Regions from separate parts of the Lactobacillus sp. WILCCON 0149 genome, predicted to be linked through region 1. Evidence: predicted binding sites of a transcription regulator. Region 1 holds the regulator's gene; the other holds the start of a gene.
The links. The regulator NrdR, encoded in region 1, represses ribonucleotide reductase genes. The targets are predictions, from matches to a motif close to ACACNATATATNGTGT.
Positions count from the first base shown of each region.

Region 1 (8,045 bases):
CGGGCCGCCTTGACCGGGTCATCTGCATTCTTGGTCGCGCTAAAGTGGCTCTCAAGCGTATCCATGTCAAAGTTGGAGCTGAAGAAGGTCGGCAGGTCATTGTCCATCCGGGCCTGGAGAATCACGCCCAAAACGTCATCTCTTGACCAGGGACTGAGGGTCTCTGCGCCAATGTCGTCCAAAATCAAGACATCGCAAGCCGCCAGGCGCTGAATTTCAGCCTGCAGGCTGTTGTCGCCAAAGTGGCTGGACAGGCCCGCGATAAAGGTCGGCATGTGCAAAAAGATCACCTTAGCCCCCATTTCCGCTACCCGGTTGGCCAGGCCCGCTAAAATGTAGGTCTTCCCGACCCCAAAGTCCCCGCTTAAATAGAGACCCTTGGCGTGGGGATTGCTCTGGTAAGCCTGCAAAAAGGCCCCTACTTCAAACAAGGCCTGCTTGCGCTCAACTGCCACGTCCAAGTCTTCTAACTTGACCCGGCGCAATTTCTCCGGCAAGTCAATCAGCTCAATCCGCCGCTTGGCCGCTTCTTCTTTGTCCCGGCGCTGCTTAGCCTGGCTGGCCTGGTAGCGGATCCCGATCAAGGGCCCCTCCATGAAAAGCTCAGGCAAATAACCGCTGATCACCTTGTCGTGGCCGTCTTTTTGCTGGCAGTATTCATAGAGGCTGGCAAAGCTGGCGTCCACGCTCTCCTTGGTCAGCTGGTCCTGGTGGGCAGTAAGAAAAGCCCGGACGTCAGGGTCAGCGAAAACCTGCTTTTTCATCTTTTCAAATGATTCCGCCGAAAAATCCTGCCCGTTCTTGGCTGCCGCGGCCTTAGCAGCTTCACTCAACATGTCGCCAATTGCTCTCATCTAATCACCCTTACTTGTCTTTCTTGTCCGGCCCCTGCAGCATCTTCCGCAAGTCTTCATCTGAAATATTGACCGGCTGGACAAACTGCTTCTTGTTCCAGTCAGTCCCCTTTTCAAGCCGCCGGTTGCCCGCTGAGTAGTTCTTCTTTTGCCCTGCCTGGGCCTGCTTCTTTCCATCGCGCAGATGCTTGATGGCGGCTTCCGGGGTCGTGATTCCCTTTTGCAGCCAGTCGTTGGCGATCCTGTTGGCCAAATCCTGGGTCAAAACTGGCTGGTAGTTGAGGCAGGTGTAGACCAGAACATTGATCAAGCCATGGTTCAAGTGAATCTGTCTGTCCAGGTTGTTGACGATCTGCCGCTCTCTGGCCGTGGTAAAGCCGCCCTTCTCCAGCTTCATGTCATCCAAAAAATTAATCGGCGTCTTAGAGGTAACCAGGTCTAAAAGCTCCTGATCCTGCTGGTCCACGCTTGGCCGGTCCTGCTTTTCTTCCTGGCGCTTGATTACCTGCTTGCGGCGGTGGTCAGCCTTGTAGTTGTAGTTGAGGCTCTTTCTGATTGCCGCGGCATCCAGCTGGTAGCTGCCATGCAGGGTCGGCAGGGTTTCGTTGATAAACTCTTCCTCGCTTAAGCCGTAAAGCTCCATGATGGACCGGATTTCGTCTTTTTGCCGGTCGATCTCTCTTTCCGGGATCTGGTAAGTCGCGAAGCGGTCTTTCAAGTACTGCCAGTCGATCTGCTTTAAATTGACCTGGGCATCTTCAGTCTTTTGGCTGGCATTTTCCTCAGCTGCCTTTTGGACATCTTCTGAAGGATTGATGGCCTCATTTTCCGGCAGGCGGAAGACTTCAAAAAATGAAGCGGAAACTTCTTCTAGATTGTCCAGCTGCCGCTCCTTGACCTGGGCCTGCTTGGCAAATTCCCGGGAAAGCTGGCTGAAGCGGACACCGCCAACTTTTTCCTTTAAGAGGCTGGCTAACAGCGAAGTGTTGAAAAATTCACTGGCATCCGGCACGGCACGCAGCTTAAAAGCCAAAATATCCCCCAAGCGGAGATTGTGGCTAACATAGGTCTTCAAGAGCCCCACGGCTTCCAGTTTATGCAGGGCCTGCCAGAGCTGGCGGAGGCTGCAGTCCAGGTCTTCTTGCAGGCTGTACAGGGCACTTGAAGCAGACAAAGACCGGTAAGGATCAAAGTCCTGGACCAAGGTCTGGTAAAGGGCAACCCCTAAAGCCCCGATCAAGGGCTGGTAGAGCTTGATCAAGACCTGCACCTGGCCGGATTGGCCTGGCAGCTCATTTAAAACGACGTAGCGAAGACGCGGATTGGAATTCTCGTACATGGACTACTTGGCCTTGCTGTGCCGGTCCATCATGTCCTCCATGGTCTTCATGAAGCTGGACATATCAGTGAACTGGCGGTAGATGGAGGCAAAGCGGATGTAGGCCACGTCGTCGATGTCGGCTAATTGGTCCATGACTAATTCCCCGATTTCCTTGGAGTAGATCTCGCTGACTCCTTTAGCCCGGATCCGGTTTTCAACATTGTCGACCAGCTTGTTGAGCTGCTCGCTGGTTACCGGCCGCTTCTGGCAGGCAGCCGCCACCCCGTTCAGGATCTTTTCCCGGCTGAAAGCCTCTCTGGTGCCGTCGTTCTTGATCACCAAAAGTGGTGACTGTTCCACCCGTTCAAAAGTCGTAAAGCGGTAGCCGCAGTTTTCGCATTCTCGCCGCCGGCGGATGGTCCGCCCTTCGTCAGTCGGCCGGGAATCAATAACCCGGGAGGCGTTTTGATGGCAATTTGGACAAAGCATAGTGAAGCTCCTTTCACGCGATAGTTTTCAGCAGATTGCTCAATTTCTCTCTTAGTTCTTCTATTGTACCAGTATTTTCAAGCACATAGCTAGCCAACAGGCGTTTTTCCGCCAATGGCAGCTGGGCATTCATCCGCCTTTTGGCTTCTGCTTGGCTTAAATCGTCCCGCGCCATCAAACGCTCTAGTTCTACTTCTTCCGGCGCCGCGATCAAGAGAACCGCGTCAAAGTAATCCTGCCAGCCAGCTTCAAAGAGCAGGGGCACGTCGATGACGCAGACAGATGCCTGACTGTTCTTCATCCGCTTTTGAACTTCTTTTAAGACCTCGCCCTGGGTAATTTCCGACAATCTTTTCAAAGCCTCAGGATTGGCAAAGACATACTGGCCCAGCTTCTTCCGGTTTAAAGTCTTATCTTCATTGAAGAAGTCCGGCCCAAATTCTTCTAAGATCTTTTGCCAGGAGACCTGGCCAACTTCGGCCTGCTGGTGGGCAATGGCGTCGCTGTCGATAACCTGGCAGCCCATATCTTTTAATATCCGGCTGGCGGTCGACTTGCCTGTGGCAATCCCGCCGGTCAGTCCCAGATAAAAAGTCATCTGCTCCTTTACCTCTTTTGACAATGCAGGCAGTAGGTGGTTCCCCGCCCGCTTATCTTGATCTTGACAAAGTTTTCACCGCAGCGCGGGCATGGCTGCCCTTCCTTGCCGTAGACCTTGAGCCTTTCTTGATAGTGGCCGGCTTCTCCGTCAGCGTTTAAGAAGCTGTGGACGGTCGTGCCGCCGTATTTAGTAGCTTCTTCGATGGTTTCATTGATGGCTGTATAGAGCCGCTTGACCTGGTCCTCAGTTAATTCGTTGGCTGGGATCAAAGGATTGATCTGGCTTTGCCAGAGGACTTCATCAACATAAATGTTGCCCAGGCCTGCCACCAGGGTCTGGCCCATGAGCAGGGTCTTGATTCCCTGGCTCCTCTTCTTCAAGCCTTTTGCAAAATAGTCCAGGGTAAATTCTGGCGTATTTGCTTCAAGGCCTAAATTCTTCAAGCCCGTAATCTGGAATTCAGTTCCAGTTTCCACCAGCTGCATGCGGCCAAATTTGCGGACATCCGCGTAGCGGAGAGCACTTCCGTCAGTAAAGGCAAACTGCATGTGCTCATGCTTGTCTACTGGTGCATCCCAGGTCGTTAAGTGGTACTTGCCTTCCATCCGCAAATGGGAAACGACAGTCAAGTCGCCTAAACGGAAGAGCAGGAATTTGGCATAGCGGTCAACAGCCGTAAAGGTCTTGCCCTTTAACTCCTTTTTAAAAGCTTCCGGGTCGCCGGTGATGACCTTGTCATACCAAATATCGACATGGTCGATCGTCTTGCCCACGACCAAGGGCCGCAGGGTCCGGCGGACCGTTTCAACTTCAGGCATTTCTGGCATTTTTTACCTCCTACTTTGCTTCATACCAGTCATGGCCCCAGCCGGCGTCAGCGACCAAAGGCACGTCCAACTTAACGGCTGACTGCATGACTAACGGGACAATCTTCTGGATCGTTTCTAATTCATCCGCTGGCACGTCAAAAATCAATTCGTCGTGGACCTGGACAACCATCTTGGTTTTTAACCCTAGTTCATCCAGCTTCTTTTGCATGTTGATCATGGCAATCTTCATGATGTCGGCAGCTGACCCTTGGATTGGGGAGTTGATGGCTGTTCTTTCCGCGAAAGAGCGGACATTGAAGTTCTTGGCGTGGATATCTGGCAGATAGCGGCGGCGGTGCATGATGGTTTCCGCGTAGCCCTTTTCTCTGGCGTCTTTAACGGCCCGGTCCATGTAGGCCTGGATGCCTGGGTACTGGTCAAAGTATTCGTCGATGAATTCCTTGGCCTGCTTGCGGGAGATGTCCAGGTTCTTGGAAAGGCCGTAGTCAGAGATCCCGTAGACGATCCCGAAGTTGACAGCCTTGGCCCGCCGTCTTTGGAGCGGCGTTACTTCGTCAACGCTCTTTAAGTGGAAGATCTTCATGGCCGTGTGGGCGTGAATGTCGTAGCCGGTCTTGAAGGCTTCCTGCATGTTCGGGTCTTCTGAAACATGGGCCAGGACCCGGAGCTCGATTTGGGAATAGTCGCAGGAATAGATATAGCCATCCGGACTTGATGGGACAAAGGCCTTTCTGATCTGCTTGCCTTCTTCCGTTCTGGTTGGGATGTTTTGCAGGTTAGGGTCAACTGAAGACAGGCGGCCAGTTGCCGTCAGAGTCTGCAGGTAGCGGGTGTGGATGCGGCCGTCACGCTCATCGATGACGTCTAAGAGGCCCTTGACGTAGGTAGACTGGATCTTAGAAATCTGCCGGTATTCCAGGATGTCGCTGACGACTGGGCTTTGTTCTTTTAATTGGTTCAAGACTTCAACTGAAGTGGAGTAGCCGGTCTTGGTCTTCTTGATGACTGGCAGGCCCAGTTTTTCGAAAAGGATGACGCCCAGCTGCTTTGGTGAATTCAAGTTGAATTCTTCCCCGGCTTCCTTGTAGATTTTTTCTTCCAGGTCCTTTAAACGGACAGCAAAGTCGTTTTCCAGTTCCTTTAAGCGAGAAGGCTGGACCTTGATCCCGTTCATTTCCATCTTGGCCAAAACGCGAGCCGTTGGCAATTCGATCGAGTCGTAGAGGTCGTCTTGCTCGTGCTCTTTCAGCTTGCTTAAAAGACTGTCCTTTAAAGCCGCGATAGCCGCGGTCTTGCCGGCCAGGTGGTTGAAAAAGACTGAATCATCTGCTGGAATCGTAGCATTCTTCCCCTTCCCGTAGACTTCCAGGTCGGTCTTTAAATCATAGTAGTCGTAGCCTTGGACCAGTTCACCCAGGTCGTTGGAATTTTTCTCATTGTCAACCAGGTAAGAAGCTAAAAGCAGGTCAAAGGTCAAAGATTCAGCCTTGATCCCCAGCCGGTAGAGGCCGTAAGTGGTCCGCTTCAAGTCAAAGACATTCTTTTGGACGGCAGGATCTTCCAGCATTTCCTTCAAGGGGCTTTCCTGCAACAAGGTAACTTCCCGGCTGACGAAAGTTTCCTCGCCAATTCTCAAGGCAAAGCCGGCGAAGTCGGCCAGGTGGTAGTTGTCGCCAAACATGGCCAGGTAGAAAGTGACTTCAGCAGCCTTTGGCAGCTGGTCTAAATTGTCAGCAGTGAGAACGATGTAGTCCTGCTTTTTGACTTCCGTCTTGCTTTCAGTCAATTCCCCTTTTTGGGCTAAGTCAGCCAAAAAGCGACGGAAGTTCATCTTTTCATAGAAGCGGCGGAGGTCGTCGATATTGCTGCCTTGATATTCAAGATCAGCAAGGGTCACTTCTACTGGACTGTCGCAGTTGATGGTGGCTAATTTTTTACCCAAAAGGGCATTGTCCTTGCCGGCGATCAGGTTTTCCTTCAACTTGGACTTCTTCATTTCGTCAACGTGGTCATACAGATTTTCCACGCTGCCGTATTCTTGGATAAGCTTAGAAGCAGTCTTCGGGCCAACCTTGGCCACGCCTGGGTAGTTGTCAGACGGGTCACCCATCAAAGCCTTCATATCGATGAATTCGGTCGGCGTCACCCCATTGACTTCTTTCATATGGTCTGGGGTAAAAGCTTCCAGCTTGGTTACCCCGGACTTGGTCACGTAGACGGTCACGTGGTCGCTTGCCAATTGGGTCAAGTCCTTGTCTCCGGAAACAACGGCCACTTCATAGCCGGCTTCGGCCCCTTTTTTAGCCATGGTACCAATAATGTCGTCGGCTTCGTAGTTGACCAGTTCGTAGCTCTTGATCCCCATGTCCTTGAGCATCTCGCGCAGGTAAGGCAGCTGCTCAGAAAGTTCTGCCGGGGTCTTGTCCCGGCCGCCCTTATAGTCTTTGTACATGGCGGTTCTGAAGGTGGTCTTACCAGCGTCAAAGGCCACCAGAATATGGCTTGGATCTTCCTGCTTCAAGACCACGTCCAGCATGTTTTTAAAGGCATAAAGGGCGTTGGTGTGGAGGCCTTCTGGATTTTTAAACTTGTCTAATTGCTGGTACATGGCGAAAAAGGCCCGGAAGGCCACGGAATTGCCATCGATTAAAAGTAACTTCTTCTTGTTCATTGTCATTCCTTGCAAAATAAAAACTGTCAAAATACCTATCTAGTATTTTAACAGTTTTTGCTAGTTCGTTAATTATTTAGACCCGCCTTCTGTTTTCACGTTCTTGTAGAACATGAGCCAAAGGAAGATCACGATCGCAGCCAGGAAAATAAAGGCGTGCTGGGTGCCGATTGCCGTCGGGAGAGCGCCTTTTGACCCGTACTGGGATTGGCTTAAGGCCACGATGGCTGAAGTCAAAGAAGTCCCGATAGCGCCGGCAAATTGCTGGATGGTGTTCAAGAAGGCATTACCCTGGGCTGACTGGCTCGGCTTCAAGCTGGCCAGGCCGTTAGTCATGATTGAGCCGACGGTCATGCCCATCCCGGCCATATAGATGATGTAGACCAGGGAGATTACAAGATTGGACATGTGCTGGGACAAGCAGGCAAAAGCAATTAGTTCAACTGCCATCATGCTGACACCAGTCATCATTGGCATTCTGGCCCCTTTAGCGTCGTAGAGACGGCCGCCGACCACGCTCATGGCCGCTCCGATGATGCCAGCTGGCATGGTGACCAGGCCGGCCAGAGTTGCCGTTCCCCCATTGACCAGCTGGACATAGTTGGGCAAAAGAAAGGCATTGCCCAGAGAACAGAGCTGCATTAAGAGGAAGCCCAGCAAGTGCACGCTGAAGGACTTGTTCTTGAGGATTTCAAAGTGCAGGATTGGCTGATCCAATTTTTTCGACCGGCCCAGCAAAAAGCCCAAAGAGCAGAGACCGATAAAGATTGGGAACAGGTTGGTCAGCAATTTGCCAGAGGAAAGGTTGCTGAAGCCATAAATGACGCCGGCAAAAAGGACAGCGATAAATATAATGCTCAAGAAGTCCGGCTTGATCTTGACGATCTTGGACTTCTGCTGGATGCCGTAAAGGCCTAAAAAGAGAGACAAGATGATCAAAGGCATTAAGAAAAAGAAGACATAGCGCCAGCCCAAAGTGTTGATGATCAAACCACCGAAAGTTGGCCCAAGAGCAGGAGCAACACCCGTGATCAAGTTGCCAAAGCCCATCATGATGCCAATTTTTTCAGCTGGCACCTGCTCAAGGATGATATTGAACATCAAAGGCAAGGCAATCCCGGTGCCCAGACCTTGAATGGCCCGGCCCAGGAGCAGAATCGCGAAATTTGGCGCTAAGGCGTCCAGCAAGAGGCCAAAGAAAAAGAGCAAGTTGGCTGAAACAAAGAGCTGCTTGGTCTTAAAAGAACTTTTCAAAACAGCAGAAAGCGGCACGATAACG
Region 1 is NZ_JBUBHO010000001.1:652,924-660,968, reverse strand. It holds gene dnaI (primosomal protein DnaI) at 1-854, opposite strand, end outside; gene ACYVUV_RS03180 (DnaD domain protein) at 865-2,193, opposite strand; gene nrdR (transcriptional regulator NrdR) at 2,197-2,664, opposite strand; gene coaE (dephospho-CoA kinase) at 2,678-3,262, opposite strand; gene mutM (DNA-formamidopyrimidine glycosylase) at 3,271-4,092, opposite strand; gene polA (DNA polymerase I) at 4,103-6,766, opposite strand; gene ACYVUV_RS03155 (DHA2 family efflux MFS transporter permease subunit) at 6,839-8,045, opposite strand, start outside.

Region 2 (8,045 bases), 1.6 Mb from region 1:
ATAGTTTGTGAAAAACGTTCACGTTCACGAACTAGCGGCAAGCTATTCGCTTAGTATAGCGCTTACAATAAAAATATTTGCTCAAATACTCACATTTTAGTTTTTTACCCGGCGATTTTGTGCTAAGATTATCAATGTAAGAGCAAGAATAACGGAGGGACAATTAATGACTAAAATTTTTGCTTACGCAATTCGTGAAGATGAAAAGCCATTCTTGAAGGAATGGGAAGACGCTCACAAGGACGTCGAAGTTGAATACACTGACAAGCTTTTGACTCCAGAAACTGCTGCTTTGGCAAAGGGTGCTGACGGTGTTGTTGTTTACCAACAACTTGACTACACCGCTGAAACTCTGCAAGCTTTGGCAGACAACGGCATCACTAAGATGAGCCTGCGTAACGTTGGTGTTGACAACATCGACATGGCTAAGGCTAAGGAACTTGGCTTCCAAATCACCAACGTTCCAGTTTACTCACCAGACGCCATCGCAGAACACGCTGCTATCCAAGCTGCCCGCATCTTGCGTCAAGACAAGCGCATGGACGAAAAGGTTGCCCGTCACGACCTGCGTTGGGCACCAACTATCGGCCGTGAAGTTCGCGACCAAGTTGTTGGTGTTGTAGGTACTGGCCACATCGGTCAAGTCTTCATGCAAATCATGGAAGGCTTCGGCGCTAAGGTTATCGCTTACGACATCTTCCGCAACCCAGAATTGGAAAAGAAGGGCTACTACGTAGACTCACTTGACGACCTGTACAAGCAAGCTGACGTTATTTCCCTGCACGTTCCTGACGTTCCAGCTAACGTTCACATGATCAACGACAAGTCAATTGCTGAAATGAAGCAAGACGTAGTTATCGTTAACGTATCACGTGGTCCATTGGTTGACACTGACGCTGTTATCCGTGGTTTGGACTCAGGCAAGGTCTTCGGTTACGTAATGGACGTTTACGAAGGTGAAGTTGGCGTCTTCAACGAAGACTGGGAAGGCAAGGAATTCCCTGACGCACGTTTGGCTGACTTGATCGCTCGTCCAAACGTTCTGGTAACTCCACACACTGCTTTCTACACTACTCACGCTGTTCGCAACATGGTAGTTAAGGCCTTCGACAACAACCTTGAATTGGTTGAAGGCAAGGAAGCTGAAACTCCAGTTAAGGTTGGCTAATCTAGCCGCTTAGAAATCCCTTTTTTAAAACTTACAGATTTTCTTACAACAATCTACTTAAAAATTACTTACATTACTTTACAAACACATACTTTTAAACTTATCCATTAAAAGCTAAAACGAAAACCCGCGGGGCCTTCTCACCCGCGGGTTTTTGCTTGCTGATTTGTTGAAGAAAAAGTGTTGGATGCTTGCTCTCTAAGTCATCCAACACTTTTTAATTTGCTTGCTTATTTTTTCGGACGTCGGGCAGGCTTGCTCTTGACGTCAGCCACGCCCTCTAAAAGGTTGGCGTAGCGGGCCATGACGAACAGGTAGTCTGACAGGCGGTTCAAGTACTTGAGGCTGTCGCTCTTGACCTCCCCGCTTTCGTCCGCATACAGCACGCAGACCCGCTCGCTGGTCCGGGCCAGTGCCCGGGCATACTGGAGGTTGGCGCTGGTCTTTGACCCGCCTGGCAAGATAAATTCCTTCATTTCCGGCAATTCTTCCGTCCAGGCATCAATCTGCTCTTCCATGTAAGTCACTTCAGCCGAAGTAATCGTATGGTGCCGCTTGACCACCAGGTCAGCCTGCAATTCATACAGTTCCCGCTCCAGCTTGATCAGCTTTTCTTCCAATCTCTGGCAGGCCGGAGAAAGATTGGCCACCGTAACCCCCAGCCAGGACTGCAGCTCATCGAGAGCTCCCAGTGTCTGGATCTGCGGGGCGTATTTGGCAACCATCTTGCCGGTAACCTGCTTGGTTTGCCCCTGGTCACCGACTTTAGTGTAGACTTTGAGCATTTTGCTTCCACCCTGCTTTCTTTTTAAACCGGTCCAGGCCCAAAATCAATGGCAGATAAAGGATAGGATAAAAGGCCAGGTTGCCGGCGGCATGATACAAGTCAAAGGTCAGGCCGCTGACCCAGTAGGCGATGAAAGCTGCCCAGCCGCCCCAGCCAGCCATGCCCAGGCTGACGAAGAAGCCGTATTCCAGGCCCAGAAAGCCGGCCAGGAGCTCCTGCAGCCAGAAGAATTTCCGGCTTTTCAGTGGCAAAAGCCTGGCAAATAATGCCACGGTCAAGGCGCAGGCCGCGTAGGCAAAAATCTGCGGCAAGGTCCAAATTCCAAAGCCCAGGAAGATGTTGGAGATCACCATGACCAAAATGGCCAGCAATATCCCTGTCCCTGCCCCCAGTTCCAGCGTGGCCAGCATGATAATATCAGTCACTGGCTGGACATTGGGGATATCGATAATTTTAAAGATCCGCAAAACCACGCACATCGCCGTTAGCAGGGCCAGCAGGGTCAGCCTTTGCAGCTGATAGCGTTCCTTGGTCTGCATCTTAGTATTGCTTCAGAGTGAAGACAACCTTGGACTTGTTCTTGGTCAGCTTGTCCTTGTCAGCCGCTACCTTGGCCATCTTGCCGTTAACTGTGTAAGTCCAGTAGAGCTTCTTCTTTTCGTCGCCCAGCCCCTTGATCTTGGTGATGAAGACGCCGTATGAAGATTTAGTGTAGCTGACCTTCCAGGCCTTTTTCAAAACAGTGAAGACGCTCGTCCCTTTCTTGACCTTGAAGGTCTTCTTGGCTACAGTCTGCTTGTTCTTGGCCTTGGTCGTGTCCTTCAAAGTGTAGGTCACGCTGATTTGCTTGGCCTTAGCCGTCTTGGTGGTCTTAGCTGCTTGCACGCTTTGCCTTTGGACAGGCTGGCTGGCAAAAAGGCCCACGAAGGCTGCCAAGGCAACTACGACTGCTAAAATCTTCTTTTTCATCTTTTGTTTCTCCCGTTTTTTATTTCAGTTTTATTTTTGTCTTTTATTTTTTCTTTATCTGCCTTACTTAACTGGGCAGGCGCCGCCTTCACAGTCAGTCTGGTCGACCAGTTCCAGGTCCTTGACGTCGCTATTCAGCTGGCTGAAGACCTCTTCCACGTCGCCGGTGATTTCCCGGCTGCGCTTTTCATAAGTCTCCTTGTCGATCGGTTCCTTTGGTGCTTGCTGGAGTGATCCGCCAAAGTATGGCAAAAGCGAGGTCGACTTGGTGATGAAGCGGTACTGGCGGAGCAAGGATTCAACCTGGTCTGCTTCAGAATCCTGGAAAGTAATCGTGCAGGAAACCGCGTTGTCCGACCAGTAAGTCTGCAAGAAGGCCTGGGTAGCAAATTGTTCCGCGATTGAAACCGTGCCGGCTGAAGCAAAGTTAGGGTTGTCCGCCCCTACCGCCTTGATCGGAAATTCCACGCAGGTCGTGTTTTCCGTGTAGATATCTGCTTCCGTCCGGTAGCCGCAGGCCTTCAAGGCTGGCAAAAGCGGATCAGAATCCTGGAAACGGATCCGCTGGATCAAGTAAGCCCCGTAGTGGAAGTGCATGCCTTCACTGGCCCCGGCCAGCTTAGCCACCGTGCCTGACGGCTTGACCGTGGTGTGCTTGATTGATTCATTGCAGCCCAAAGTCTTGCTGTAGGCCTGATCAGCCTTGACCACTGCCTTGTAAAGGTGATCAACCGCCTTGATGGCCCGTTTGTCGTAGACTGGCACCTTAATGGCTTCATGGGTTTCCGGGTCAAAGTCATCCTTGAAGCCAGTGACCACCCGGTTGCCCAGTCTGGTCAAGAGCCAGTCCTGGATCCCGGACATGGAGATCCCGATCCGGCGGTTCTTTTGAATTATTTCCCGGGAAATTTCCCAGTCATAAGGACTAAAAGTTACCCGCTTGGTGTAGCGGGCCGCCAAGGCAAAAACTTCCTGCAGGTCCCAGCCCTGTTCTTCCGCGATCAGCGGGAAGACTTCAAAGAGGTTGCAGGGTTCCCCGTTGGCCAGGGAGATCTCCCCGCAAGGGTTGGTCCCTTCCACGTCCCCGTCAATTCCGGCCTGGTAGCCATCAATGATCCGGCCATAATTCTTGGACAGGTCCAGGTTCACGATCCCCGGCTCCCCGTTTTCCCGGATCCCGGCAGCGATTGGCTGGTAGCCGCTGAAGGCTGAATCAACCGCCACGCTGTTGTTTGATGCCCAGCGGTGGTGCATCAGCTTCTCCTGGTCCTGCTTCATGGAAATGAAGTCCTGGTCGTCGTTTGAGCCCAGGGCCAGTTCGGCTGACCGGCGGACATTGCCGGCCACGACTGCCTTGCCGATCAAGTTGCAGATGTCAGTGGCATCAACAGCCGTAAGGCGGCCGCCAGCCTTATTGTTCAAGACTTCATTAACGTCCAGCAGCATGGAGATCAAAGGCATTGGGCCGGAAGCCGTGCCGCCGAAGCCGTGGATCTCTGCCCCGTAAGGACGGATGTCAGACAAGTCCAGGATCAGCTTTTGCTTGCGGGCCGGGTTGGTCTGGGCAAAGTGGAGGTCGATCAAGAGGGCATTAGCCAAAACCCAGCCTTCCCGGGTGTCCGGCAGGCGGTAGTAGATGCTGTCAGAATCTTGGACCAATTCATTTTTGCCAACGGCCCCAACCTTGACGGAAGCATCGTAAGATTCACTGGTCTCGTCGATTACCAGCTGCAGGTCGATGGCAAAGTCGACCCGGGGGATCTGGCTGATGTTGGATCTGGCAACTGAGAAGCCAACCCCGCCCCCCTTCATCAGTTCGTCAAAGAGGAAGGAGAAAGGCATGGAGACAGCCTTTTCCTGCTTGCTAAGATAGCTGGGCACAATCTTGCTGTCCCCGTACTTTTGCGGGCGGATAGCCACAAACCAGCAGTTGTTCAAGGAATCCCCGGTCCGTCTTTGGTAGTCGGTCCCGGAAATCCACAAGTTCCGGCCAGATGGCGTCGCGCCCAAACCGTAGATCAGCTTGTAGAGCCGTTCAGCTTCTTCAGTCAAGCTCTGCTTCAATTCCGGACTTGGGGCGTCCTTGAGCCGGGGATCCAGGTTGATATTGCCTTCAACCACCCGCTTGACGGTTTCGTCCCAGTTTTCACTCCGCCCCTTTTCCGGCAGCCAGCGGGCGTAGGTCCGCTTGTAGGTGACCCAGCCCAGCTTGCCCCAGTGTGGTTTTACACTCTTTTTCACCCGGTCGACAAATTCAGCCGAGAGCGATATTTCTTCACTCATCTTCTCAGATCCTTTCTGCTTGTCACATTATTTTCTAAGCACTCCATATGTTAGCAGTCTTCTTGTAAAACACAATATCTAGTATCGTGTAACCAGGCGAACACGAGAAAATGTATGTCGGTTCAATTCAAGCCCCGTAAGCCTTCAGCCGCCGGAACAATTTTTTTAAAAATTTTTTAGCGATTTTCGTTCGGCTTTTGCGAATATATACAAAAAGACTGCATAAATACCAGACAGGTTTCTGGTACGTTGTGCAGTCTTTTTCATAAAAATTTTCAGTTTTTCGCTAAAATTCAGCCTGGTCTGGATCCAAAACTGGCTGCCCGATCCCTTGCAGGCCATCCAGCTTGGTCATGTCGTCTTCGGTAAGTTCAAAGTCAAAGACTTCGGCGTTAGCCTTGATGTAGTCCGGGTGGACTGACTTTGGCAGCGGCAAGAAGCCATGCTGCAGGGACCAGCGGATCAAAACCTGGGCGCTGGACTTGCCATACTTGGCCCCAACTGCCTTGATGGTCTCATTGCCCAAAAGGCCACCCGTCCCTAAAGGACTGTAAGCCTCGCTCAAAAGGCCATATTCCTTGTTAGCGGCCGTTACTTCCGCTTGCAGGTCATTTGGGTTAAGGCAGATCTGGTTGACCACAGGCTTGATTTCTGCCGTCTTCAAGAGGGCTTCCAGGTGGTGGCGGCGGAAGTTGGAAACACCGATCGCCCGGATCTTGCCAGCCTGAACAGCTTCTTCCATGGCCCGCCAGGCTTCCGCGTTGGCTTCTGCCCAGTGGTCCCGGACAGCAACCGGATTTGGCCAGTGGATCAAGTACAGGTCCAGGTAGTCCGTGTCTAGTTTGAGCAGGCTGTCGTCAATAGCGGCCTTGGCTCCTTCATAGCTGTGGGACCCGTTCCAGAGCTTGCTGGTCACGAACAAGTCGCCCCTCTTAACCCCGCTCTTCTTGATGGCCCGGCCCACGCTCGCCTCATTGCCATAAGCCGCGGCCGTGTCGATATGCCGGTAGCCGGCATTCAAGGCTGCTTCAACTGCTTCTTGAGCCACGTCGCCATCTGGCGTCTGCCAGGTCCCGAAACCAATCACGGGAATTTTGACCCCGTTGGCCAATTCGTAAGTATCTTCCAAACCGTGCAAAGTCATTTTTTGCCTCCTGTCAAACATGCTACTTACTTTTTGTAATTTAGTTTATTATAACAAAAATCCTCCCTGGCGGGAGGATTTTCTAACATCTTGACTTTACTTTTAAAGTTTTTGTTTTTTTATTCCAAGCTGGCCAGACTGTCCTTCAGCTTCTTGGCAGAAGCTTCCAATTTGGCCTGTTCATCAGCTGGCAAATCCAAAACTGGTACTTCTTCTACCCCATGCTTGCCAACGATTGAAGGGTAGCCGATGTAGGTCCCCAAGGATTCAACGTAGCAGCTGGTTGGGCCGTAGAACTTGGCGTCAGAGAAGACTGCTCTGGCCAAACGAACCGCGCAGGTAGCAACAGCGTAGCAAGTGTAGCCCTTGCCCTTGCCAACCTTGAAAGCATTGTCCTTGCTCAAGCGGTCCATTTCTTCTTTCTCTTCTTCATTGAAGAGGTCCTTGGCTGGCCGGTTGTTGACCCAGACGGTTGACCAGGCCGTAAACTGGCTGGACCCGTGCTCGCCCAGGTTGAAGCCGGACACGTTTCTTGGGTCCTGGCCCAACTTTTCCCCGACGACCCGCTGCATTCTGGAAGTATCCAGGAAGGTCCCGGTCCCAAAGACCTGATTCTTTGGCAGGCCGGTCACCTTTTGCAAGATGGAAGTTACCACGTCGCAAGGATTGGAGATGTTGATGATGACGCCCTTGAAGCCGCTGTCCTTGATCTTCTGGCCAACTTCAACCGCGTTCTTGGTGTTGATCGGGAATTCCGCGAAACGGTCACCAGTCGTGATTGAGGCCGCCACGTCACCAAAAGCGGTGATGATCAAGTCGGTGTCCGCCAATTCCTTCCAGTCGCCCCACTTGACGTTGACGTAGAAGTCATTTCTGCCCAGGGTGTCGCGCAGGTCGCCCCATTCAGCCTGGCACTTGGTCTCATTCTTGTCCAGCAAGACCAATTCGTCTGCTACCCCGTGCGTAAAGAGAATAAAGGCCGCCGTGGCCCCAACGTGTCCCATGCCGATCACTGCTACTTTTCTCATCAAAGATTCCTCCTTGCTTTTTAATATATCGTCAATTATTTTTTCATAATTAACAATAAAACAAGTTTGGCCAAAGTGCAAGCTTTACTTAATTAAAAAAGTTTGAACCTGGTTAAAAATTATGAAAAGAAAGTCACGGCAAAAGAAAAAGGACTTCCATAAAAATGAAAGTCCTTCTGCTTAATCTGTAAAACTGAATTCCAGCGGATCCTGGCCAGCGCTCAAAGATACTGAGCTTGGGCCGTTTCTCTTCAAGCGGCCCAGGGGGTAGAAGCCCTGGCTGTAGTTCTTGTCGCTGGCAAAAATCAGCAGCTTGTCACTGGCTGGATCATAGCCGATCTCGCCCGTAATGGCATGGGTCAATTCCTGCCCCTTAGGGGTTGGCAGGTTAACCTTCTGCGTGCTGACGAGCAAGCCGTCCTTCTTGCTGGCCTTGAAATTCAAGTCAACCTTCTTCTTCTTCCACTGCTTGAGCAGGCTGATCGTGGTTGGTGACTTGGGCAGGATGCCAGTAATCTTGCTCTTCTTGCCGGTCAATTCCACCTTCAAGTTCTTGAAGTGGTGGTTGTCCGTTGACTTGACTGCCTTCTGGTACTCTGAGGTATCGAAGGCGTCTGAACTGCTTTCTGCTTTCTGGCCACCGCTGCTGAAGGCCATAATCGCCGT
Region 2 is NZ_JBUBHO010000001.1:2,226,668-2,234,712, forward strand. It holds gene ACYVUV_RS10395 (D-2-hydroxyacid dehydrogenase) at 167-1,168, shown strand; gene ACYVUV_RS10400 (cob(I)yrinic acid a,c-diamide adenosyltransferase) at 1,399-1,953, opposite strand; gene ACYVUV_RS10405 (ECF transporter S component) at 1,934-2,494, opposite strand; gene ACYVUV_RS10410 (DUF4430 domain-containing protein) at 2,496-2,924, opposite strand; gene nrdJ (ribonucleoside-triphosphate reductase, adenosylcobalamin-dependent) at 2,988-5,207, opposite strand; gene ACYVUV_RS10420 (aldo/keto reductase) at 5,494-6,351, opposite strand; gene ACYVUV_RS10425 (L-lactate dehydrogenase) at 6,471-7,379, opposite strand; gene ACYVUV_RS10430 (hypothetical protein) at 7,560-8,045, opposite strand, start outside.
Region 2: nrdJ (ribonucleoside-triphosphate reductase, adenosylcobalamin-dependent) is a predicted target of NrdR. The motif match lies at 5,277-5,292, and genes of this name have one in related genera.